DNA from 4 places in the Bacillus pacificus genome. Region 2 is predicted to be linked to each of the others. Evidence: riboswitches for the same ligand, from Rfam matches in the RefSeq annotation. Region 2 holds a riboswitch; each other region holds the start of a gene.
The links. A riboswitch is a leader RNA that binds a small molecule or an ion and turns the genes downstream of it on or off. The one in region 2 is predicted to bind S-adenosylmethionine.

Region 1: linked by a shared signal. The riboswitch ahead of LMD38_RS24075 (cyclase family protein) and the one ahead of LMD38_RS05705 (bifunctional homocysteine S-methyltransferase/methylenetetrahydrofolate reductase) in region 2 are both predicted to bind S-adenosylmethionine.
Region 3: linked by a shared signal. The riboswitch ahead of LMD38_RS25100 (ABC transporter permease) and the one ahead of LMD38_RS05705 (bifunctional homocysteine S-methyltransferase/methylenetetrahydrofolate reductase) in region 2 are both predicted to bind S-adenosylmethionine.
Region 4: linked by a shared signal. The riboswitch ahead of LMD38_RS10465 (hypothetical protein) and the one ahead of LMD38_RS05705 (bifunctional homocysteine S-methyltransferase/methylenetetrahydrofolate reductase) in region 2 are both predicted to bind S-adenosylmethionine.

What each region holds. Positions count from the first base shown of each region.
Region 1 covers NZ_CP086328.1:4,672,264-4,678,273, forward strand. Annotated here, with positions in the region: gene LMD38_RS24070 (PRK06851 family protein) at 25-1,134, opposite strand; SAM riboswitch class I at 1,284-1,396, shown strand; gene LMD38_RS24075 (cyclase family protein) at 1,483-2,115, shown strand; gene LMD38_RS24080 (hypothetical protein) at 2,143-2,523, opposite strand; gene LMD38_RS24085 (hypothetical protein) at 2,949-4,214, opposite strand; gene LMD38_RS24090 (LSm family protein) at 4,452-5,120, opposite strand; gene LMD38_RS24095 (hypothetical protein) at 5,279-5,728, opposite strand; gene LMD38_RS24100 (spore coat protein) at 5,749-6,010, opposite strand, start outside.
Region 2 covers NZ_CP086328.1:1,093,577-1,099,586, forward strand. Annotated here, with positions in the region: gene LMD38_RS05690 (cysteine hydrolase family protein) at 1-151, opposite strand, end outside; gene metC (cystathionine beta-lyase) at 314-1,477, opposite strand; gene metI (cystathionine gamma-synthase/O-acetylhomoserine thiolyase) at 1,474-2,586, opposite strand; SAM riboswitch class I at 2,681-2,790, opposite strand; SAM riboswitch class I at 2,994-3,103, shown strand; gene LMD38_RS05705 (bifunctional homocysteine S-methyltransferase/methylenetetrahydrofolate reductase) at 3,174-5,006, shown strand; gene metH (methionine synthase) at 5,006-6,010, shown strand, end outside.
Region 3 covers NZ_CP086328.1:4,881,372-4,887,381, forward strand. Annotated here, with positions in the region: gene LMD38_RS25090 (ABC transporter ATP-binding protein) at 1-414, opposite strand, end outside; gene LMD38_RS25095 (ABC transporter permease) at 371-1,375, opposite strand; gene LMD38_RS25100 (ABC transporter permease) at 1,391-2,308, opposite strand; SAM riboswitch class I at 2,445-2,550, opposite strand; gene LMD38_RS25105 (DUF3951 domain-containing protein) at 2,718-2,933, shown strand; gene LMD38_RS25110 (hypothetical protein) at 2,950-3,453, opposite strand; gene LMD38_RS25115 (multidrug effflux MFS transporter) at 3,716-4,975, opposite strand; gene LMD38_RS25120 (DUF3981 domain-containing protein) at 5,094-6,010, opposite strand, start outside.
Region 4 covers NZ_CP086328.1:2,004,924-2,010,933, reverse strand. Annotated here, with positions in the region: gene LMD38_RS10485 (short-chain fatty acid transporter) at 183-1,529, shown strand; gene LMD38_RS10480 (group-specific protein) at 1,630-1,923, opposite strand; gene LMD38_RS10475 (NAD(P)H-dependent oxidoreductase) at 1,920-2,495, opposite strand; gene LMD38_RS10470 (SWIM zinc finger family protein) at 2,518-2,907, opposite strand; gene LMD38_RS10465 (hypothetical protein) at 3,160-3,417, opposite strand; SAM riboswitch class I at 3,518-3,616, opposite strand; gene LMD38_RS10460 (hypothetical protein) at 3,739-3,930, shown strand; gene LMD38_RS10455 (ECF transporter S component) at 4,099-4,800, opposite strand; gene LMD38_RS10450 (ABC transporter ATP-binding protein) at 4,773-6,010, opposite strand, start outside.

The DNA of each region.
Region 1 (6,010 bases), 1.7 Mb from region 2:
CAGCCTGTCAAAATTCGTTATTTTTTACTTGTTCTTTTCAGTTACACTAACCGCAATTCGTTCAAACTCTTTTTGAATCTCCTCTTTGTATGCATCTACTTTTGAAAAATCCATAGCAGCAATATAAATTCGTTCTAATTTATCACGAACTGATTTCGCTTTCGCTAAAAAAGACATCGCCTCATTCATTTTTGCTTTATATTGAATAGAGACGTCACGAATTTCCTCCGCATACTTCTCATCCGTCCCTGGTGTTACAATAAGGGCATACATATCTATAATTTCATCACCTTCACGGCTCGGAAAATATTCATGTGGTGCGGTGCTATCGAAAATCGCAAACCCTAATTCTCTTACGATAACCATATCAAGACTATTTGGATCAAACCCACAATGATATACTTCAACTTCAAATCCTTTTTCTTCTGCTACCTTAGCTAATTTTTTGAGCATTGTTGATTTCCCAGAACCTGGGCGTCCTTTTATAAAATAACGATGTGGTAATCCTTCTGTTAAGTTAGGAACAAAATCAACTGCTCCTTTCGGTGTAGCTGCTCCTAAAAACCGATGTTTCACAAGCGATTGTTTCCCAACTTTATCTGTAAATAATTTCTGAATGAGCTGCTCGGTTAGTTCGTTCGCTTTATTAAAATCAATATTACTAATATATATTTTCTCCCACTCATCATGTATAACTAATGCCTCGTTAAAACGAGCGTAAGCAGCTTGAAAAGCTTTGCTTGCTTCTGAAACAAATCGTTCAATTTCCACTTTCTGCTTTCTTAACTTATCTGAATCCCAAGCAATTCCTAAATTAATATACTCCTCGACAACTCCTGGCATTTTTGGCTCAATAACATGCGGTGATGTTCCATCAACAATTCCTACTTTTAACTTCGGGATAATGACACCATCAACCGATTTATTATCAGAAGAACAGTGTAAAAATTCAATATCATATCCCTTTTCAACCCATTCACGACCTATTACCTTAATTAAAGAAGATTTTCCCGTTCCAGGTCCACCCTTTAAAATAAATAATCTGTTTAGTCCTTTTAAATTCTCTTCATATAAATTATGAAATCCTCTAGCTGTATTTCCACCAGCATAATAATTCAATACCTTCCCTGTCACTGCACTCACTCCTTCGCAGCATTCTATTTACATAAGCTACAATATGCGAGCAACTTTATTTGGGTGAATACCTATTTTGTGTTGCACAGAAAAAGGAAATGAATTACAATTTTATTATCACGAAAATTCCGAACTTTAAATTGAATATACCTTTATCAAGAGAGGCAGAGGGACCGGCCCTTTGAAGCCCAGCAACCTCAGTTTATACAAACTGAATAGGTGCTAATTCCTGCAAAATGCATTGCATTTTGAAAGATAAAACGTAACTATTGTGTGCAAAACTCATCTTTCTTGATTATGAAAGGTGAGTTTTTTATATTTCAAAATATATACTTGGAGGTATTTAAAGTGAAAGTAATTGACCTATCCCAAACATTTGAAAACAATATGTCTCAATTTCCTGGAACACCAAAAATCAATTTAGAAGCCATTACAAGTGTTGAAGAGACAGGATATCAAGTTACAGATTTTCATTCTGTCGTTCATGTTGGTACACATTGTGATGCTCCTGCTCATTTCATTTCAGGCGCAACGACTATTGATCAATTGCCCCTAGATCAATTTGTAGGTGAAGCTGTTCTTATTGATGTAACTCATGTACAAGAACGAAAACTACCTAAAGAAGTATTACACAATGCTGACATAAAAGAAGGTGATATTGTCATTTTCCATTCCAACCTATCTAATAAATGGAATACAGAAGCGTATGAACAAGAAGCCTTTTATCTTTCCGAAGAATTAGCTGAAGAATTAGTTCAATTAAAAGTAAAATCTGTCGGTTTAGATTTCATTTCTCCTGACGAGGTAACGACAGAAACATCACCGATTCATCACATACTACTTGGGAATAATATTTATTTAATCGAAAACTTAACAAACTTAGATGCCATTAATGCGAAACGTTTCTTTTTCTCAGCAGCACCTTTAAAAATTAAAAATAGCGACGGTGCTTTCGCAAGAGCATTCGCTGTAATTTTTTAAACAAACTATACAAAAAAGCAAAGATCATCATTGACCTTTGCTTCTATTTCTTTTATTTAAACTAAGAAAGAATTGCTCAACGCGAGGACGTAACCAAGCTAAATAATCTTTCTCTTTCTTCTTTGTACAAGCTATTTCTTCCCCATCGACCATTCCGACAAGCTCTAGCTCTAACAGTTGCCTCGTAAATGCTAACATATTTATTTCTTCTTCCGGATACTCTTCTTTTAATTTCTCCTCAATTTCCCCTAATAAAAAACCGTCACGCATCATTGCCAATGCATCAATCCAAAGTGGCGGCATTTCATATTTTTCTCCTGTAATTGTATCTTTTACAATATAATTCTTTTGCTCTTTTCGAAATTGAATCGTGTGCAAGCATACAGTCGAATTTAATGTTAATTCCATCATACCACCTCTTTCATAATATCTGCATAGAAAAAAGGATGCGCGTGCACCCCTTCTTTTTCTAACACTACCGAACCGTTACATGAATAACAAATCTCATGTCGATATTTTCCTCCATTATAAACGAAGTATTTTATAAAAAAAACCCTTCTCGAAACATTTTATAAAATGTTTATATTTACGCAACAAGAACACTTTTCTGAAAAATATTTTCTTCTAGCGCATTATGCTATCGGTAAAAAAATCTCCACTTTCATTCCTAGCTCTCCGCTACTTTGAATCGCAATACTTCCTTGCTACTCCTCATGATCAATACAAAAACTCTACATATTATCTCATTAAATGATAAGGAAATTACTTTCAGGACAATATGTACGTTTATAACGCGAAAAGGAAGGAGATTTCCCCTTCCTTTTCATCACAATTTATATCCACCTTACTCGATCATGTAGCAATCCATCCGTAAAGTCATTTCCACCAACTACAAAATCATTCATATATAAATTCAAATATTCTCCGTACTTACTTTCTGTATTTAGTAATAATTCCTCTACATAATAGGCACCTTGTTTAAAGTTATCGAACAGTAAACTACACAAGCCAGCATAAATGCCACATCCTACTTGGAAGTATGTCGCATTCGTTTTATATTTATGAAAAACTTGACTGCTATTCATCACGTTATACATATAGGTCTCGCTATTTTCATAAACGAGTAATACACCGACTAGATCCTCGCCCGCAATCTCTTCTTCAGCTGGATTAAATACTTTACGATTCCAATTCCATAGATCTTCTACCTTATCTAAATTCTGTCTAATTATATTTGTTGTATACTCGTTAATTCGATAAAGAAACCCTACTTCCATGTTAAAGTTTTTCCCTAAAATTAAAACTTCCTCATGCGGCATCAAACAACCATAAAACTCTTTCTCTCCCAACTTTACTTTATACTCTGAAGCATATACATCTTCATAAAAGTAAAGAGGACGATGATGACTCATATACATCGGATAACTCCATATCGCTTCATCTAGAAATCGCTCTACTGCCCATGAAGCATACAGTGTATGAGGCTTTATAAGTGCTGTATCATTCAAAAATGACGTATCATGTTCTACTATATAGCATGCTCTTGGCTTTTCATTCGGGCGTTCCTTCATAAGTTCAACAACCATCCATTGAACGACACCTGGATTCATACCTGAGCCTATAATTGCTTTTGTATTTGTAAATTTATCTTTTTCCTTCTCAAATCTCGTATATCTTTCCGTAAGCTGAAAGCCGATTAAACTATCGTCCTGATCTACTGCCTCGTTTTCCAAAGCTGAATTAATATAACAAATTCCAAGTTCATTACAACAGCTTAATACTCTGATCGTATCTGCCCCCGAAACATCAATAACAACGCTCGTACTACTTTCTTTTAAATGCTTTTTAAATGTCACTACATCTTGGAGGTCTATTTCGGATAAAAACAATTGATCTTTCAAATTTGGAAACAACTCGTCATAATACGTCCTATCTTTTTGTTTTATATCAACCAAATAAAATGTAACATTCTTTATCACTTCATAAATCGGGTCTTTTTCATTTACTATCGCTTGATTTAAAATCGCTAAAACTGCTTTTGCTGCTCCACCAGCACTGCCAAGTAATGTAATCGATAACGAATTTGGAAACTGCTCCACCAACAAAACCCCTTTAATATATTAGTTAAGCAGTTCTCCCTCAAAAAAATAAATTGAATACATCAAAAGATAGCTCGTACATATTCTTTATAATTTCGCACAAAATTTCCTCTTCAACAGTCATACTAACATATTTATATTCAATTCATTTTTTCCCTCATATTCAAATCGATCTAAACAAATAGGCTCGACCTTTTCTTCTACATATAAAAGAAAAAGCCAGCCCTTTCAATTAACTTACGGACAATGGACAGATTTTACATGTTGAATATTTACATACATTTTCGCATCACGCGCCTTTAATATTTCAATATGACCTTCATCAATTTTTGCCATCTTTCCGATTTTATTAGATTCCTCACCTAAATCGAACACCATGATTTTGCCAGCCATTTTAATAAGCTGTTCTTCAAAAGTTCGAGCTAACGTAATATTTAATGGATTCACGGGGAGTTCATTTTTATTGAGGGCATAAGGCACTTGATTTTCTTTATACGGAATTAACCATTTCAAATGCTTTAAAGATATATACACTGTTTTATAAACCGGGCTATAAAAAACGATATAATCGTTCATTACACTTGTAACATATCCATGTATTGGAGCATTTCCAGCTACATAAATTTCTGTAAAAATCCCTTTAGAGGTACTTAATACTTTCCTCAAAGAAATTGAAGGAGATTCTCTCTTAATGACAGAATCAACATCTGGTTTTGCTACTTCTTCATCATGTGGTCGTAAAATTTTATAATGTTGTACATGATATAAAGATATATATACGTAGTCTTGTCCATTGTAAAGAACAACGATATCATTTCCTACGTCTATTAATACACCTTTAAATCTTTTTTCACCGATTAATTTAATATATATATTTTCTCCAATATTTTTATTCAACTCATTCATCTATATCCTCCTTCCTATAAATTTCTTCTTTCCTGTCTTCGGTAAAAAAATAATCAGGGCAAAGTTCTGTCTTAATAGTAAGTAATTCCTTTTCATACTATCGAAATAAGAAATTGTTCTTCTCTTTCCCTCATAATGCCCCTCTTATTTATTAAACATTATTCATCTTCATTCTTTTTACATTTAACTACTTGACTCACACTCTTAATATGATAATTAATGATATAAATGACCTCATCACAGTTTACTAGTGTAATACATTCCTCATGCACTTCACTTAATAAGCCTTCTACACACTCTGGGCCGCCACGATTAATCTTTACCCACTTATACTTCAAGTCACATAATACATCGACAAAAGTATCATCATCAGAGCAGAAACATGAAACATAGCAATCGTCACATTTACTTTCTTTCACTTTCTTAACTAGACTCTTCACGTGTTTCAATTGGTAATATACTAATTCACCAAGAGGGAGTTGTAATGTAAGGTAATCTCTTCCTAACGATACAAGTACCCCTACTCGACTCTCTGGGCCACGAAGATTTACTTTTACAGTCTCACCAACTAAGCACTTAATTTGCTCACAGCATAATACACTCTCCAAATTCATATCCTCCTTTCTTATTATCTTCCTCTACTTGATGGTCTTTGTGCGCGCTCTCGACCTGAACAACAGCTTTCATTATTACTTTCTTCGCTCTCTTCGCACGCTACTGTGACACTCTTAATATGAGGTACTGCAACTAATATAACTTCTTCTTTTACAATTAATGTCACAAACTCACAAGAAACATCTTGTAAGATACCTTCAACTTTCTCTGGGCCACCACGATTAATTTTCACCCAACGATATTTGAAGCTTTGAAGTAGCTTTTCAAAGTCACCT
Region 2 (6,010 bases):
CGAAAAGAATTGGTTTATTTGATTTTCTGTATGAAGAAATTCTTTTATTTACTTTTGTAAGTAAATTTTGTAAATTAAATAAATGCTCCCCACTATAACATACTCCATTTTGTAAATCGATAACGATTAAAACATCTGCACATGTATCCATTATTTTTGCCCCTTTTTTACTTCTTAATATATCAATTAATTCATTACTTGGAAACAGATAGTGATCTATCATTTTTTTATGAATTATACGAAGGGTTGAAAAATATACTTATCAGCGTAAAAAAGAAGATATGATAACTTAATTTCATATCTTCTCTGCTCTCTATGCATTTACAGGTTCTTCTACATAAGAAAGGGCATTTTCAAAATCGGATATTAAATCGTCAACATTTTCAAGACCGACGGATAGCCGAAGTAATGAATTTGAAATCCCTCTTTCATCACGAGCTTCTTGCGATAGTGCTGCATGTGACATTTTAGCTGGGTAGGAAAGGATCGATTCGACAGCCCCTAAACTAACCGCAAAGACAGGTAATTTTACTTTTGATAAAAATTGGCGAAGCGCGTCTTCTGATTGTAAAGTGAAAGATAGGACAGCTCCTGCTGATGTAGCTTGAGATTGTTGAATGTTAAATCCAAGATGTGTTTGTAATCCTGGATAATAGACATTTTGAACTTTAGCGTGCTCTTGTAAATAGTGTGCAATTTTATTGGCATTAGCAGCTGAATGCTCAAGACGTACATGCAATGTTTTTAGACCACGAAGTACGAGAGAACAATCTTGCGGGCCTAGAATAGCGCCGAATGAATTTTGTAAAAAGCCAAGTTTTTGAGCGAGATCGGTATCTTTTACAACTGCTAATCCGGCAGTAACATCACTATGACCGGCAATGAATTTTGTGGCACTATGAAGAACGACATCAGCGCCAAGGTCAAGTGGTTTCTGGAATAGTGGTGTCAAAAATGTATTATCAACAAAAGTAAGGGCGCCAATAGATTTTGCAAGTTTAGAAACAGCACGAATATCTGTCACTTTTAAAAGTGGATTGGAAGGTGTTTCTACATAAAAGAGTTTTGTATTTGGCTTAATGTTTTGTTTTATTTCTTCTAAATTGGTCATATCAACAAATGTATGTGAAACACCGTAACGGGAGAGAACTTCAGTTATCATTCGATAAGTCCCTCCGTATACGTCTTCTGAAATGAGTACGTGATCACCTTGTGAAAGGAGGAGGAATGCAGTAGAAATCGCTGCAATTCCTGATGCGAAGGCAAATCCTTTTGTTCCGCCTTCTAATAAAGCAATGATGTCTTCAAGAGCTTCACGAGTTGGATTGCCTGACCTGCTATAGTCATATTTCCCGAACGTATCTACATCAAATTGGTGAAATGTTGATGTGTTATAGATGGGAACGTTAACAGCTCCTGTTTGCGAGTCATGTTTATATTGGTTGTGCAGTAAGAGTGTATCTATAGAATAACTCATATTCTTACACCTTCTTTTACAAGTTTAATGGCTTGCTGTAAATCTTGAATTAAATCGTTACTATTTTCAATACCAACGGAAAATCGAAGAAGACGATTACATACACCGTTTGCTGTTCTAATTTCTTCAGGAATATCAGCGTGTGTTTGCGTTGCTGGATATGTCATTAAACTTTCAACACCACCGAGACTTTCGGCAAATGTAATTAAGGATAAAGATTGTAAGAATGGATTAATCCATGTTTCATCTTTCAGACGAAATGAGATCATGCCGCCTCTTCCAGGATAAAATACATCTGTCACCCCATCCTCATCATTTAAATAAGCAACAACTGCTTTTGCATTTTCTTCATGTTGTCTCATGCGAAGCGCTAACGTTTTCATACCACGAATTAATAGCCATGAGTCAAATGGACTTAAGACTGCACCAGAGGCATTATGATAATGAGCGATTTCCTCACAAAGTTCCTTTCCTTTTGCAACGACAAGTCCGCTTAGTACATCGTTATGACCACCTAAATATTTCGTTGCACTATGAAGTACGATATCGGCACCTTCTGTTAATGGCTGCTGTATATAAGGTGTGTAGAATGTGTTGTCTACAATAAGAAGTAGTCCGTGTCTTTTCGCTACAGTTGCAACAGCGGCAATATCGGTAACTTGCATTAATGGATTAGTTGGAGTTTCTATGAAAATAGCCTTCGTTTTCGTTGTGATGGCTTGCTCAATTTGTTTAATAGATTGTGTATTTACGTATCTACATCGAACGTTCCACTTTTTTTCGTGCTCAGAAAATAATCGATAAGTGCCACCGTATAAATCTTCGGAAACAATAAGTTCGTCTCCAGAGCGGAATAGGGAAAGGACAAGAAGAACGGCTGCCATCCCTGAACTACAGGCATAACCTTGTTCGCCGCATTCTAAGTCTGCGATTGCCTGTTCTAATAGGCCGCGCGTTGGATTTCCAGTTCGTGAATAATCAAATCCAGTAGATTTACCAATTCCTTCGTGACGATAAGCAGTTGAAAAATAAACAGGTGGATTAACAGTTCCTGTTGTAGTTTCACTCCGGTTTCCGATTTGCGCTAATTTTGTTTCGATAGTTGACATGTGAAAATTCCTCCTTTTTAAATTGAACCATTAGTTGAATATAAAATAAAAAAAGCCTTCTAAGAAGAAGGCTTTCGGTTTGAATAGAGTCTTCTTCTCATCTGTCAAATCTTTCACAATTTGCTGGAATTAGCACCTTATTAACAAATGTTAATGGTTGCTGAGGCGTCATAGGGCCAGTCCCTCTACCTCTCTAGATAAGAATGTTCGTATGAAATTTTATTATGGTTTTAACTTTACAACAAAAGATAATTGAATTGCAACTTTATTTTAAATAATTTTTATTTTTCCGCAAGTGTCATTGACTTTTGTATTTGTGCGTGCTAAATTTATAAAAAAATTAACAAACATTGTTAAAAGGGGAACGCATTTCCTTTTAGCTACATAAATAAAATAATAAAGACAAACTCTTATTGAGAGCGGTGGAGGGAAAGGCCCTGTGAAACCCGGCAACCTTCAAACGAAATGTTTGAAACGGTGCTAATACCTGCAAAACGAATGTTTTGCATAATAAGAGGAGGATCGATTATGTCCCCCTCTTCAAAGTGAAGAGGGGGTTTTTATATTGATAGAAATGAGGGAGATTTGTGAAATTACTAGATTTATTATCAAAAGGAATTGTAATAGGTGATGGTGCGGTTGGGACGTTATTACATTCACATGGTTTACAAAGTAGTTTTGAAGAATTGAATATATCTGATCCAGATTTAATTATATCGATTCATAAGCAATATGTAGCGGCTGGGGCAGATGTGATTCAAACAAATACGTACGGAGCAAATGAAGCGAAATTACGTATGTATGGATTAGAAAATCAAGTTACTGAAATTAATAGAGCGGCAGTAAAACTGGCGAAAGCATCTGTTACAGACAGAAATGCAATTTTAGGCACAATTGGTGGTATGAAACATATCGGGGCGGTTACGACAACTGATATGGAGCGAGAATTTATGTTACTGGAACAGGCAAGTTCATTATTAGAAGAACAGGTTGATGGACTGCTATTAGAGACTTTTTATGATGAGTTTGAATTACTTCATGCTGTCCAGGTGTTACGAAAAGAAACAAATATTCCAATTGTAGCGCAATTGGCGTTACATGAGGCGGGTACGACTCAAAATGGAAATGATGTAAATGAAATATTAAAACAGCTTTTAGATTACGGTGCAAATGTTGTTGGATTGAACTGCCAACTAGGGCCACTTCATATGACGGAAGCTTTTAAAATGATATCGATTCCGAAAAATGGTTACTTGTCAGCATATCCAAATGCAGGTCTCCCAAATTATGTGGAGGGACGCTACGTATATGAGGGAAGTCCAGCTTATTTTGAAGCGATGACACCGAAATTTATTGAGCAAGGTATTCGGTTATTGGGCGGTTGTTGTGGCACGACTCCAGAACATATTGAAAGTATGAAACGTGCTACTCTAAATGTTACGCCTGTAATAGAAAAGGATACGGTTCAAAGACCGAAAGTAGTTCATACACATGAGAAACGTTCAAAAGCTCATGTCACTTTAGCAGAGAAAGCAAAAAAACAAACGACAGTAGTAGTGGAATTAGATCCACCAAAAACGTTAGATACGCAGCGGTTTTTTGAAGGCGCAAGAGCATTGAAAAGAGCTGGAGCAGATGCTATTACTCTAGCAGATAATTCGTTAGCATCGCCCCGTATCTCGAATATGGCAATGGGAGCATTATTAACGAAGCATGATATTCCGGTATTGACGCACTTAACATGTAGAGACCATAACGTCATCGGACTACAATCTCATTTACTAGGATTATCAGCGTTAGGGATGGAAGAAGTGTTAGCTTTAACTGGAGATCCAGCACGCGTTGGTGATTTTCCAGGTGCCACTTCTGTATATGATTTGTCCTCTATCGAGCTCATTAAAATGATTAAAGAAATGAACGATGGGCGTTCCGTTTTAGGGAAATCCATTGGACCGGCAACAAGGTTTTCTGTGGGCGGTGCATTTAACCCGCATGTAAGACATTTAAAAGCAGCGGTTAAGCGAATGGAACGGAAAATAGATGCTGGAGCAGAATATTTCTTAACGCAGCCAATCTATGATATCGCGTTAATTGAAGAAGTGTATGAGGCGACAAAGCATTTAGAACAACCTATTTTTATTGGGATTATGCCATTAATAAGTAAACGGAATGCAGATTTTCTTCATTTTGAGGTGCCCGGTATTACTTTACCTGAAGCAGTAAGAGAGAGAATGGATGGACATGAAACGAAAGAGGCAGCAATTGAGGAAGGGATTCGTATTTCTCAAGAATTGATCGATGCTGCGATGAAATACTTTAACGGCATTTATCTTATTACACCATTTCTAAAATATGAAATTACAGAACATCTTGTTAAATATGTGAGAGAAAAGCAAGAAGTGAAAGAAGGTATTAATTGATGAAATGTATAGAAGAAAAATTACAAAATAACATCTTAATATTAGATGGTGCAATGGGAACGATGATCCAGCAAGAGGATTTAACTGCGGAAGATTTCGGAGGAGAGGAGTACGAAGGTTGTAATGAGTATTTAGTAGAAACAAGACCAGATGTTATTTTAAAGATTCATAAAGCTTATATTAAAGCTGGAGCGGATATTATTGAAACAAATACATTTGGGGCAACCAATATTGTACTAAGTGATTATGAGTTATCTCATTTAGACGAGGAGCTAAATGAGAAGGCAGCGCGTTTAGCGAAGCAAGCAGTCGAAGAAAGCGGGAAGGAAGTATATGTTGCGGGAGCAATGGGACCGACGACGAAAGCGATTAGTGTTACTGGTGGTGTAACGTTTGAAGAATTAATTGAAGCCTATACGCGGCAGGCAAGAGGATTGTTGAAAGGAGAAGTGGATGTATTACTCGTTGAGACGAGTCAAGATATGCGTAACGTGAAGGCTGCTTATATTGGAATTCAAGCGGCTTTTGATGAACTAAATACAATTGTACCTATCATGATTTCGGGAACGATTGAACCGATGGGAACGACTCTAGCTGGGCAAACAATTGAGGCTTTTTACTTATCGGTAGAACATATGAAGCCATTATCTGTTGGATTAAACTGTGCGACTGGTCCGGAGTTTATGAGAGACCATATTCGTTCTCTATCTGATTTATCGGAGTGTTACATTTCTTGTTATCCAAATGCAGGTCTTCCTGATGAAGATGGACATTATCATGAATCTCCATCCTCGCTTGCCGAGAAAGTGAAGCGATTTGCAGAAGAAGGATGGGTTAATATCATCGGTGGTTGTTGTGGTACAACACCAGAACATATAAAAGCAATGAAATCTGCATTAACGTCTCTTAAACCTCGTGAACAGCAAGAGAGAGCGGGACATGGGGTTAGTGGATTAGAGGCACTGCAATATGATGACTCTATGAGACCGTTATTTGTTGGTGAA
Region 3 (6,010 bases), 1.5 Mb from region 2:
ATCATTTAATAAGTTAATCGCAATTTCTTTTGCTTCTTTTTTCGATTTCTTTTCGTGTTGCAAAATCACCTCTGTAATTTGCCTTCCCACCTTCATCGTCGGATTTAAAGATGAAAGTGGATCTTGAAAGATAAAAGCAATATCTTTCCCACGAATTTGATTCCATTCTGATTCTTGTAGATTCGTTAATTCCTCTGATTCAAAAGATATATTTCCATCATCAATATGAATTGATTCTTGATTTAAGCCGATAATAGATTGTGCTGTAACACTTTTCCCTGAGCCACTTTCTCCTACAAGCGCAACTATTTCACCTTCGCTAATAGAAAAGGAAACATGCTTCACAATTGCTTGTTTACTATTCTCTTTTTCAACGGCTAACGTTACGTTTTCTAAAGATAAGAGCTGTCCCATGTTTTTTCTCCTTTCGATTCTGTTTTACGATTTTTGGATCAATTGCATCTTGTAAACCATCACCAATCGCATTAAATGCGAACATAATGAGGGCAATCATGATTGCTGGGAAGAATAGCTGCCACCATTCCCCGCTTAGTAATGTCCCAAGTGCATCATTCGTCATCGTCCCCCAGCTTGCTGCCGGTGATTGCACTCCTAGTCCGATAAAGCTTAAAAATGATTCTGAGAAAATAGCTGCTGGAATTGTAAATGATAAATTTACGATAATAATGCCTGTTAAGTTCGGAATTAAATGCCCATATATAATTTTCATATGTGATGTACCTAATCGCTCCGCTGCAATAACAAACTCTCTTTGTTTTAAAGATAAAACTTGCGCCCTAACGAGACGTGCCATACCAATCCATCCTGTTAATGCAAGGGCGATGATAATGGTAAAAAGACCTGGTTTCATAACAATTAATAGTAAAATAACAATTAATAAATATGGGATACCGTATAACACTTCGATTCCTCGTATAATCCACTCATCAATTAATGTCCCAAGGCGATTGCGCCCTCTCACATATCCACTAAATCCTCCGATTAGCACACCAAGTCCTATATCAAGAGCAGCTGCCACTAATCCAACTGTTAATGAAATTTTCCCGCCAGCCCAAGTACGTGCCCATATATCTCTTCCCAAATCATCTGTTCCGAACCAATGCTCACTACTAGGTGGTAAGTTTGTTGCCTCTTTTACTTGTTCACTCGCAGTAAATGGCGTTAAACTTTCACCAACAAGTGAGAAAACAATAATGAGTAATAACGTCACTGATCCTAAAACTGCGATTGGATTCGATACAAACTTACGAAACACTTCTTTCTTTCGGCTAATCTTTTGCTGATCTTTATTTATTGTTAATTCTGTTTTCTCTTCATTTGTTAATAACTGGTCATTAATTTCATAAGCCCCCATCTAAACATCTCCTCCTTACGTAATAGAACGAATACGTGGATCAACAATACGATGAATAATATCTGTAATAAAAATACATACAATTAAAAGTGCACTATAAAAAATGGTTGTTCCCATAATCACTGGATAATCTCGATTAAAAATACTATCTACAAAATATTTTCCGAGACCAGGAATTGAAAAAATCTTTTCAATAACGAAAGTACCTGTTAAAAGTCCCGCCATTAATGGTCCAACAAATGTAAGTACCGGAACAATTGCATTTCGAAGAGCATGTCTTATAATAATCTTCTTAATCGGTATACCTTTCGCTCTCGCTAACTTAATATAATCACTCTGCAGTACTTCGATCATATTAGAGCGAACAAATCTTGTAATCACTGCGATTGGTCCTAACGCTAATGCAAAGGATGGCAATACCGTATGTTCAAATGTACCCCAAGAGGCTACTGGTAAGAGCTCGAATTGAATAGCGAATACTTGTATAAATAGTGGTGCTAAAATAAAACTCGGAATAGAAATACCGAGGATGGCAAGTAAACTTACACCGTAATCAATTACCTTCCCATGATAGAGAGCAGCAAATGTACCTGCAGCAATTCCGACTAGCAATGAAATAATAAGTGCTTGTAAACCAATAATTGCTGATGGACCAAAACCAGTTGTTATAATTTCTGATACACCTTGCCCGGTTGATTGAACAGATTCACCAAAATCAAAATGAACTACGCCGTCTAAATAAGCAACATATTGATTCCATAACGGTTCATCAAGGTGATACTTCGCTCTCATGTTTTGGATCACTTCTTCAGGAAAGATTTTTGCATCTGATGAAAATGGATCCCCCGGAATAATATGCATAATTAGAAATGTCACCGTCGTAATAACCCATAGCGTGAACACCATAACTGATAATTTTTTAATTACATACACTCTAATAACCCCCTAAACACATATATTTACTTAGTTTTATGAACGTACTTTTTCCATTACTCCCTTTTCTCTTTTTAGAATACAAAAAGCCTTGATCTTAAAAAATAAGATCAAGGCTTAATAAACAAAGGCCCATCACTTATCTTTCAAGACTTGCTTGCTGGAATTAGCACGGTGTTCCTATTACAGAACCCGCTGCTGAGGTGTCATAGGGCCAGTCCCTCTACCTCTCTGGATAAGTAAATTGCTATATTATTATTTGGTTCAAATTGTATATTTCGAATTATAATTCTGAAAAAATGAAAAGTCAATCAAATTGGATATATTTAGAAAAATCAGTTTTTAATACTTTTATTTATCTATATCGTATTTCGCTTATAATAAAAAAAGATATGAAAGGAGTTATAAGATGGACCCCTTACTTCTAGCTACTATAGGATTACCCTTAACAATCGTTATACTTGTCATCATCGGCTTCTACAAACTCTTCATCAAAAAGAAAAGTATCACTTCTTTTTATACCCCTTTCGATAATATTACCGGGCAAACTATTTCCGAATTTCACGAAGAACAGAAGATATTAGTATCCGAGGATGAAGATGGAGATGGCAAGAAGAAAAAATAACCTTGCATAGGCAAGGTTATTTTTTCGTTTCTGCTTGAAAACGTTTATAGTATGTCGATGCTGTTGCAAAATTAATTTCTATATCACGAATCAACGATGAATCTTCTTCTTTAGCTAACTTCTGTAATTTTTTCATTGCTTGTTCCGATTCATTCAAGAAACCGACATATACCTCATGTTCTTGCTCTTTCGACTTCGGAACACGAATTTCTTTTCGTATATGATCAATATCTTCTAACATGCTCGTTGTTACCTTTTGCACATCTTCTTTATATGTAGCAGTCGTTATTTCCTTACCGCCCTTTTCTTTTGCTACTTCAAATAACTGTAGTGCTTTATTAATCTCTTTATTCATTTTCAAATCATATTTTTCATGTACTGCACGGTATTCTTTCATCTCTTCTGTTTGCTCAGTAGATTGTTCTACCTTTTCTTTCGGTTCTTTCGTATCTTTATTTCCATTACACCCTGCTAGAAGGAGCATACTTCCCATTACAGCAATACCCAAAACCTTCTTCATCTCTTCTTCTCCTTTTATCTACAGCTATTACTCATTATAGTTTCTTTTATCTCCACTTGTTATTATACCGAGAACATCCTACTTTTTACACTTAAGACGACATCGTAACATATATACCAACATGTTTGTCACAGTATCGTCACTTTATACAAATAACTTTTGCACTGCTTTACTACATCACCTTACAAAACTATATGAGGTATTTCAAAGAAATGAAAAAAAGAACTGATTCAAATATTACCTTTGAATCAGTTCTTTTTTGTTAAGCCTCTAAATTTTGTCTTTGTTGCAGTTCAAACTGCTTCTCACTTCTTCTGGCCATAAACAAATAACATAACACAGCACCAACTTCACAAAGAGCTATTACAACACCCATCGGTAATGCGGTGTTACTTCCCCCAATACCTACTAACGGTGCAACAAGTGCTCCTGAAATGAACTGTAATAAGCCTAATAAAGCTGATGCTGTTCCTGCAGCTTGCTTCTGATTTCTCATCGCTAACGAGAACCCAGTTGTTGAGACAACCCCAACACTTGATACGACAAGAAATAACGAGCATAAAACGCCAATTAACCCTATTCCTAGTAAGATTGTCAGTAGTAAAGATAAACCACCAACAGCTGCAATAATGATACCAGAGACAAATAATGTCTTCTCATTCACTTTCCCCGCTAAACGACCTGTTACCTGACTAGCAATAATAATACCAATACCATTGATTGCAAAGAATAAACTAAATTGCTGTGGTGATGCTCCGTATATGTTCTGCAACACAAATGGTGAGCCCGAAATGTATGCAAACATTGCCGCTGTTACTAATCCTTGTGACAATGCATATCCCATAAACAAACGATCCTTTAATAGTTTTCCGTACGTCGCTAACGTCCCTGACAAACCACCTGTTTCTCTTTCTTCAGGAGGTAATGTTTCACGCAATACGAAAGTAGCTGATATTAACATGAATACACTTATTGCTCCAAGAACGATGAAAACACCGCGCCACGTTGTAAATTGTAATAATTGTCCCCCAATAATCGGTGCCAAAATAGGCGCTGCTCCGTTTACTAACATAAGTAGTGAGAAGAACTTCGTCATTTCAGAACCTGAATACATGTCACGTACCATTGCACGTGATATAACAATCCCGGCTGATCCCGAAGCTCCTTGTAGGAAGCGTAATAACACTAACGTCCAAATAGATGGCGCAACAGCACAAAGTAAAGAAGAAGCAACATAAATAATGAGAGCAATAATAAGAGGTTTGCGTCTTCCGTAAATATCACTAATTGAGCCAACAAATAATTGTCCTACTGAAAGCCCAAGCAAACAAGCTGTTAATGTAAGCTGGGCTAGGGATGCACCTGTTTGCAAGTCATCCGTTAATTTCGGTAACGAAGGCAAATACATATCAATAGATAATGGCCCAATCGCCGTAAGTGTTCCTAATACAAGAATCATCCATAACCTGTTCATCTTTACAGGCTTATATATTTCCTGATTAACTTCATTCACTTTTTTCATTCACCCTTTCCTATACATACTAAATCGTAACAATTATAGTTACAACATAAACATACGTCAAGTATAGCGCATTTTCCTGTTTAATTTTGTAAAAAAAAGCGATAGAATTTCTATCGCTTTACTTGTTCAAATTACTATTTGTAAATTTAGATACGGAAGACATCGCCTCTCCTGTATCTAAATATGTGATTTGAATTGGATCTCCCACCTCTGTAAACATAGCATATGGGAATTTCTTCACAGGTATCATAAATACTTTTTGTTCATTCTCTAACAGTACGTACACGATTGTATTTTCACCTGATTTTTCTTTATATACACGTTGTACAGTGCCTTCTTTTTGCGCCTCTTTTCCATTTGAAGTCGGTCTAAATGAATCTCCGCTTCCACTCAGCGCATTTTTATAATTCTCAAGCGCTTCTTTTTGCGTCGAACCTGTTGCAAATATTTTCGCATTAGAAGCATAGATAACAGTATGGGCACGTACTAATCCTCCGTCATCAATAACAGGTACAATCCAAGAAGGTTTACCGTACACGTTATAAATAACCGGCATCGTTCCATGCCACTTTTCTCTCTTAAAAGAATTATCCACGACTTCCGAAGCAGCCGAACCATCCATAATTCCCTTTACTTCTTTTCCGTTATAGTAATACAACTTACCTGTACGCGCATCGATAAGTGAATAACCTAGTGCAGAATCTACTCCCTCTTTCGGAGAAGTGAAATCAGTAAAGTAATATAATGTTCCATCCTTACCGAAAATCGGTGTAACTCCTTCTTTCGTTCCCCACTCAGTCGGGATCTTCATATCAGTTTGCGAGAATTTTGTATTCCAAAATCCGTGAATATATTTACCGAAGTACGTATTTAACGTAGATGCAGTCTCGTGATTTAATACGCCATCAACAAATTTAGGTGCCTTTCCTTTATCGTATCTTTTCACTTCGCCTGTTTGTGCATCTACTACTACAACGCCCTCTACCTCAAATCCAGATCTTCCTGAAATAAATTCACCGTACGTCATTGTATAAT
Region 4 (6,010 bases), 910 kb from region 2:
CGCTACCCCATTTACAACCGTTTTCTTCTAGCATTTTAAAAGCAGAATCTGATACAAGGCTCTATATTAACCTATCAATAAATTACCACCCTTTAAATATCTGAATTTTCTTTATATTGAAGGTTATCCCCCAAACAACCTCGAATAATTGTAATACATATACATAAGGAGGTTGATCTATTTTGTTTCGTTCTTTTACTAATGGTTGCGTCGCCTTAGTGCAACGCTTCTTACCAGAACCGTTTATTTTATCATGTTTATTAACTGTTTTCGTTATCTTCTTTGGTATGTTTGCAACGCATCAAACACCTGTGGAAATGATTAATCACTGGGGGAATGGCATTTGGGGACTTCTCGCCTTTTCTATGCAAATGGCACTTGTACTCGTGACAGGATCTGCTTTAGCAAACGCTCCTCTCATTAAAAAATGGTTAACGAAAGCTGCAAAACTACCGAAAACGAATGGACAAGGTATTATTGCCATTTCAATCGTAAGTTTACTAGGGGCGTACATAAACTGGGGCTTTGGTATTGTTGTATCTGTTTTATATGCAAAGGAAGTAGCAAGGCAACTTGAAGGATTAGATTATAGGTTAGCCATTGCCTCTTCCTACTCTGGATTTCTCATTTGGCATGCGGGGCTTTCTGCTTCTATCCCTCTTACGTTAGCAACTGGCGGTGAAACGTTAATGAAAACGACAGCAGGAAGTATAAAAGAAGCGATTCCAATAACAGAAACGTTATTCTCACCATACGCTCTCGTGCCAGTTATTATTTTTCTCGTTACGATGCCTCTCATTAATAAAGCGATGCATCCAGATGAAAAACATACGATAACGGTAGATCCTAGCGTATTCCATGAAGAAGCTGCCGCTCAAGAAGTAGAAAAAAATACGTTCGCTGAGAAAATGGAAAATAGCATCATTATTACACTTTGCGTTGGATTGTTAGGTCTCATTTATATTTTCAATTACTTTTATACGAAAGGTTTTAACCTTACACTTGATATCGTTATTTTTATGTTATTAATTGCTGGACTTATTTTCCACCGTACTCCGATTCAATATATTCGCGCTTTTTCAGATTCTACAAAAAGTGCTTCTGGTATTTTACTTCAGTTTCCATTTTATGCAGGAATTATGGGGATGATGATTGGAGCAAATAGTGAAGGACTTTCACTTGGAGGAGCTATTTCAAATTTCTTTATTAGCATTTCAAACGAAACGACTTTCCCACTCTTTACTTTTTTTAGTGCTGGCATCGTTAATATTTTCGTTCCATCTGGTGGCGGTCAATGGGCTGTGCAAGCACCCATTATGATTCCAGCTGGTGCTGAACTTGGTGTACCTGCTGCAAAAACAGCAATGGCCATTGCGTGGGGCGATGCTTGGACGAATTTAATTCAACCTTTCTGGGCATTACCGGCATTGGCAATAGCTGGTTTAGGCGCTCGTGATATTATGGGATTTTGCGTCGTGAACTTACTATATGCAGGATTTATCATAAGTCTATGTTTCTTATTTATTTAAACGAAAAGCTAGTTTTATACTAGCTTTTTTATATAATAAATCTCTTATTTCCCACGCAATTTATAATCGTTTCCCACTCTATCTCCGTAAGATGTAATGACTAAAATGCAAAAAAGTCTTCGCAAATTTTTCCGATCAGGTGTGGATGTTCCCTCAAAAAATTCCACTGTAACGCTTTTGGAAGAAAATATGTTTCATATTCTTTACTTCCCATTACTACCTCATCAACTTCTCTTTCACAAATTCCTCTTATCAAGTAGTCATTTCTTAACTCTATTTGAATTTGCCCAAATGTTTCACTACATTCCTTCAGTTGAAGTAAACATGTAATATACGTTCGCAAAAGTTCGTTGTCATCCCCGCAACACTTTATAATACGTTCCATTTCATTCATAGTGTACGAGCCTTTTCTTCTATTTGTAATAACCACTTTTCCCGCTTCTCTCGTTTACTCGTTTTCACAGATTGAAATACTGACCGTTTTATATCGCGAATGCCGCAAAAACGTAAAACACCTCTCTTCATTATAATCCAATCCGCTGATCGATATAGTAATGCGACGTACCATAACGGTGAGTCTAACGTATTAATTACCCAAGCCTTCTTACCTTTCAATAAGCCTTTCGGCAGGGCCCCTTCATATTTATAAGCAAATCCAGCTACGAAAATGCGATCAATAAATCCTTTTAAAATAGCTGGCATCCCCCACCACCATATCGGATAGATGAATAGAAGCATATCTGCTTCTTCTACTAATGTTCTATACCGGGCTGTTTCCTCTTCATTTACTAAATCACGTCTTTTCTTCTCTTCATTAAAGACAAGGACGGGATCAAATTGTTCTTTATATAAATCAAGTACTGTAACCGAATGATTAGTTTCTTGCAATCCTTTTTGCACATGCTCTAAAATCGCCGCGTTAAAGCTTGAAGGACTAGGATGAGCGTATACAATTAGTACATTCACTACAAAACAACTCCCTCATAAGTTAAAGTTTCCCCTTCTTTAACATCTTCTCTACAATTTGCACGTTTTTTGAACTTTGTAACAACCGGTTTAATACTATAAGTAACTCTTCTTTTTCTAAACCTTGCAATTCCGATTTAACCGTACTCTCGCCAGCACTTTGAATATCATAAACAACCGCCGCCATATGTTTACAATAATTTTCATATGGACACTCACAACTACTTTCTGAAAAATCATCGAGTTCAATCACTACTTCATAATTCCCTGCATTACCAGTCACAAATGCAAATACTTTATTATTATGTATTTCTACATCTTCTACATGTCCATCTTCATAATATTCATACCCTCTATCAATAATGTGTTTCGGGATATACCTATATAGTTCTTTTATTAAATAAGCGTACATAACAACACCTCTTCCTTTAATTCCCTTTTGACTTCTAGAGCCACTGCATGTTATTCTAATAACTGTCAAATAGCAAGTCTATATGACAAAACGACTGACACCTATTCGGCGAAGGTGTCTCTTTTCATTTGCAGCCGATATGAATTGCCTCTTTCAGGCACATTCAATTTTTGACACTACACACTCAACACCATTCCCTGTATCAGGCTGCTTAAGCAGTCTTTTACTCTACATACTTCAAAAAAAGAGAGCTTAGCTCCCTTTTCTCGCCTTATAAAATACCCCTTTTTCAGCATAGAGATATTCATCAGCTAATGTAATTTTCCCATCCAGTTTCAGTTCATCTAATAATCTTGATAAATAAAATTGATGTAACATCTTTTTCGTGAATTTTCCTTCATGATGCGAAACGATATGTTCTTGAATATCTAACAATGATATTGGCTTATCTTGCTCTATCATATATTCATAAACTGTACTACGCAGTTTTACGTATTTTTCGAGTGTCACAGCAATGCGCAACCCCTTTCTTCTTAATATAAATTTTCGTAATCGGTTTTTTTGCAATAAAAAAACCTCTCCGATAAGAAGAAGTTACGTATATATCTTCATCTTATCTCCCAGAACAAATTTGTTCTGCTGGAATTAGCACCTGCATCGCGGTTGCTGGGTTTCATCGGGCCAGTCCCTCCACCTCTCTGGATAAGAAAATATTCACTTAATTCTTACTATACGTAATTTCATTTTAATTGTCAAACAAATATAACGAATTATATTTTCTTCTTTACTGTTCATACTATACATATATGAGTATGCAAGGAGGATTATGAAATGCATCAAAATGCTCGTGGATATGTACAAGATTCTTTTCAATCGTTACAAGAAGCAAAACATTGTTTAGAAGAAGCACTACAGACTGTTGAAAAAGATTTTAATCGCGCTCGTATTGAGCAATCTCTTTATGCGATCGAACAAGCTATTCAACGCTGCGATTACACCGTTCACATTTTAGAACAAGAGTGAAAAAACTTCCCATCATAAGGTGGGAAGTTTTTTCAAATGGCATACTTCATAATTATTGCCGTTATAATTAAAAAATATACAGAAAAATGCTCCTTACAATATGTAAGAAGCATGAAAGAGGCAAACGAATATGTAAGTCGCGACCCTACCTTATATGAGTATGCTTTTCTATACCATGTTATGCTTATCCAATATGCCATATTTCTTTTTAAATCTTGTAAGAATCGTAATCCAAGACGTACTAAATAGTAGTAAGAACACAACATTTGAAATCGCATGGCTCAAATCGAAATAAAAACTTGCGATATAATACGAAATGACTGTTTCCCATGTCGCCTCTCGTATAAAACCGAGAAGCCCCCAGAAATTCATAATCCAGCCAAATAAAAATCCAACAAACAATCCGTATAGAAGTCTTCCCCATAGCTTTTTCATTAAAAACGTATTCCGCAATAATCCAGCTATAAAGCCAATCATACCCCATGAAAACATTTGCCACGGCGTCCACGGACCTTGTCCTAAAAAAATGTTAGATACGATAGCCGCTGTTGCACCAATCATAAAACCAGTTTCACTTCCAAACACAATTGCAGAAACAATAATGACAAAAGAAGTCGGCTGTACACTTGGTAAAAGAGAAAATGGTACACGACTCACTGCTGCAATTGCTGCTAACACAGCAACGAGAACAATTTCACGTGAAACAAACGCCTTCTTTTCAAAACGGATATAGAAAGGTAACATAATAACAACTAATAAAAACAAACTACTTAACATGTAATAACCGTCCATGATAAGTGTAGTAAAAAGTAATGTACCTATCATCACTGCAAAAATACATATTATGAATGCAACATATCGTTTGGACACGCTTCGTACACATCCTCCCACGTTAATGCATATGGCAATTCTTTTCGAATAAATCGATTGATAGAGGTTGTATAAAAGAAGTTGCCACTAAAAAATTCTTTCGGTGCATCATTCATAATGACTGCTCCATCAAATAACATCATACATTGATCCACGTATTTCGCTGCAAACTCAATATCATGCGTTGCCATTACAATTGTTGTCCCTTCTTTTTGCAGTTTCCTAAATAACTCTCCTACCCTTTCTTTCTTCCACGGATCTAGTCCTTTTGTCGGTTCATCCAGTAATAATAAAGTCGGCTTTGACAATAACGTCGTACATAATGCAAGTAATTGTTGCTCTCCCCCGCTACAATCATGCGGATGGCGTTCTTTAAGTGCATATAGCCAAAACTTTTTAAGCTGCTGTTCTGCTATTTCTTTTCCTTGTTCTCCGTATAATTCACGCGCTCGTTCATACACCTCGTCCCACACTGTATCAAATGTAAAATGATAATATGGATGCTGCGATACATACCCGATACTTTTAAATCGTTCTTTCGAATCAATTTTATGTATCACTTTCCCATTCCACTTTACTTTCCCTCTTCTCGCTTTTTGTAATCCCGCTAAAATCGTTAGCAGTGTAGACTTCCCTGTGCCATTTTTTCCAACGAGAGCTACCCATTTTCCTTTTTCAATCGATACTGTTAAATCTCGTAAAATGAGCGGACTATTCTTTTCATATTGAAACGAAATATGCTCTGCACTTAAAATGACTTCTTGCTTTTCCCTTTGTACTATTGGCTCATTTACATATGATATCGCTGAAAAATCATTCATTTTCATTTGTGCTTCTCGCACTGTAAATGGTATATCTTTCGCATTCCACTCTAAAAACAATCTTGGGATTTGTGGAATAAATGGACGAAATCCTTCTACTTCCCACATATTTGCTACAACTGTTTTCGGACTACCGTCATACACGATTTGGCCGTTACTCATACAAATAACGCGCGTAGCAAGTGGTATTACCTCATCTAAACGATGTTCACTTAAAACGATCGTAATGCCAAGTTCTTCATTAATACGCTTTAACAACCCTAAAAACTCTTTCGCAGCAATTGGATCTAACTGCGCAGTTGGTTCATCTAATAATAGTAACTTCGGCTGCATAACTAATACGGCAGCTAAATTGACAAGTTGCTTCTGCCCGCCAGATAACGTATGAA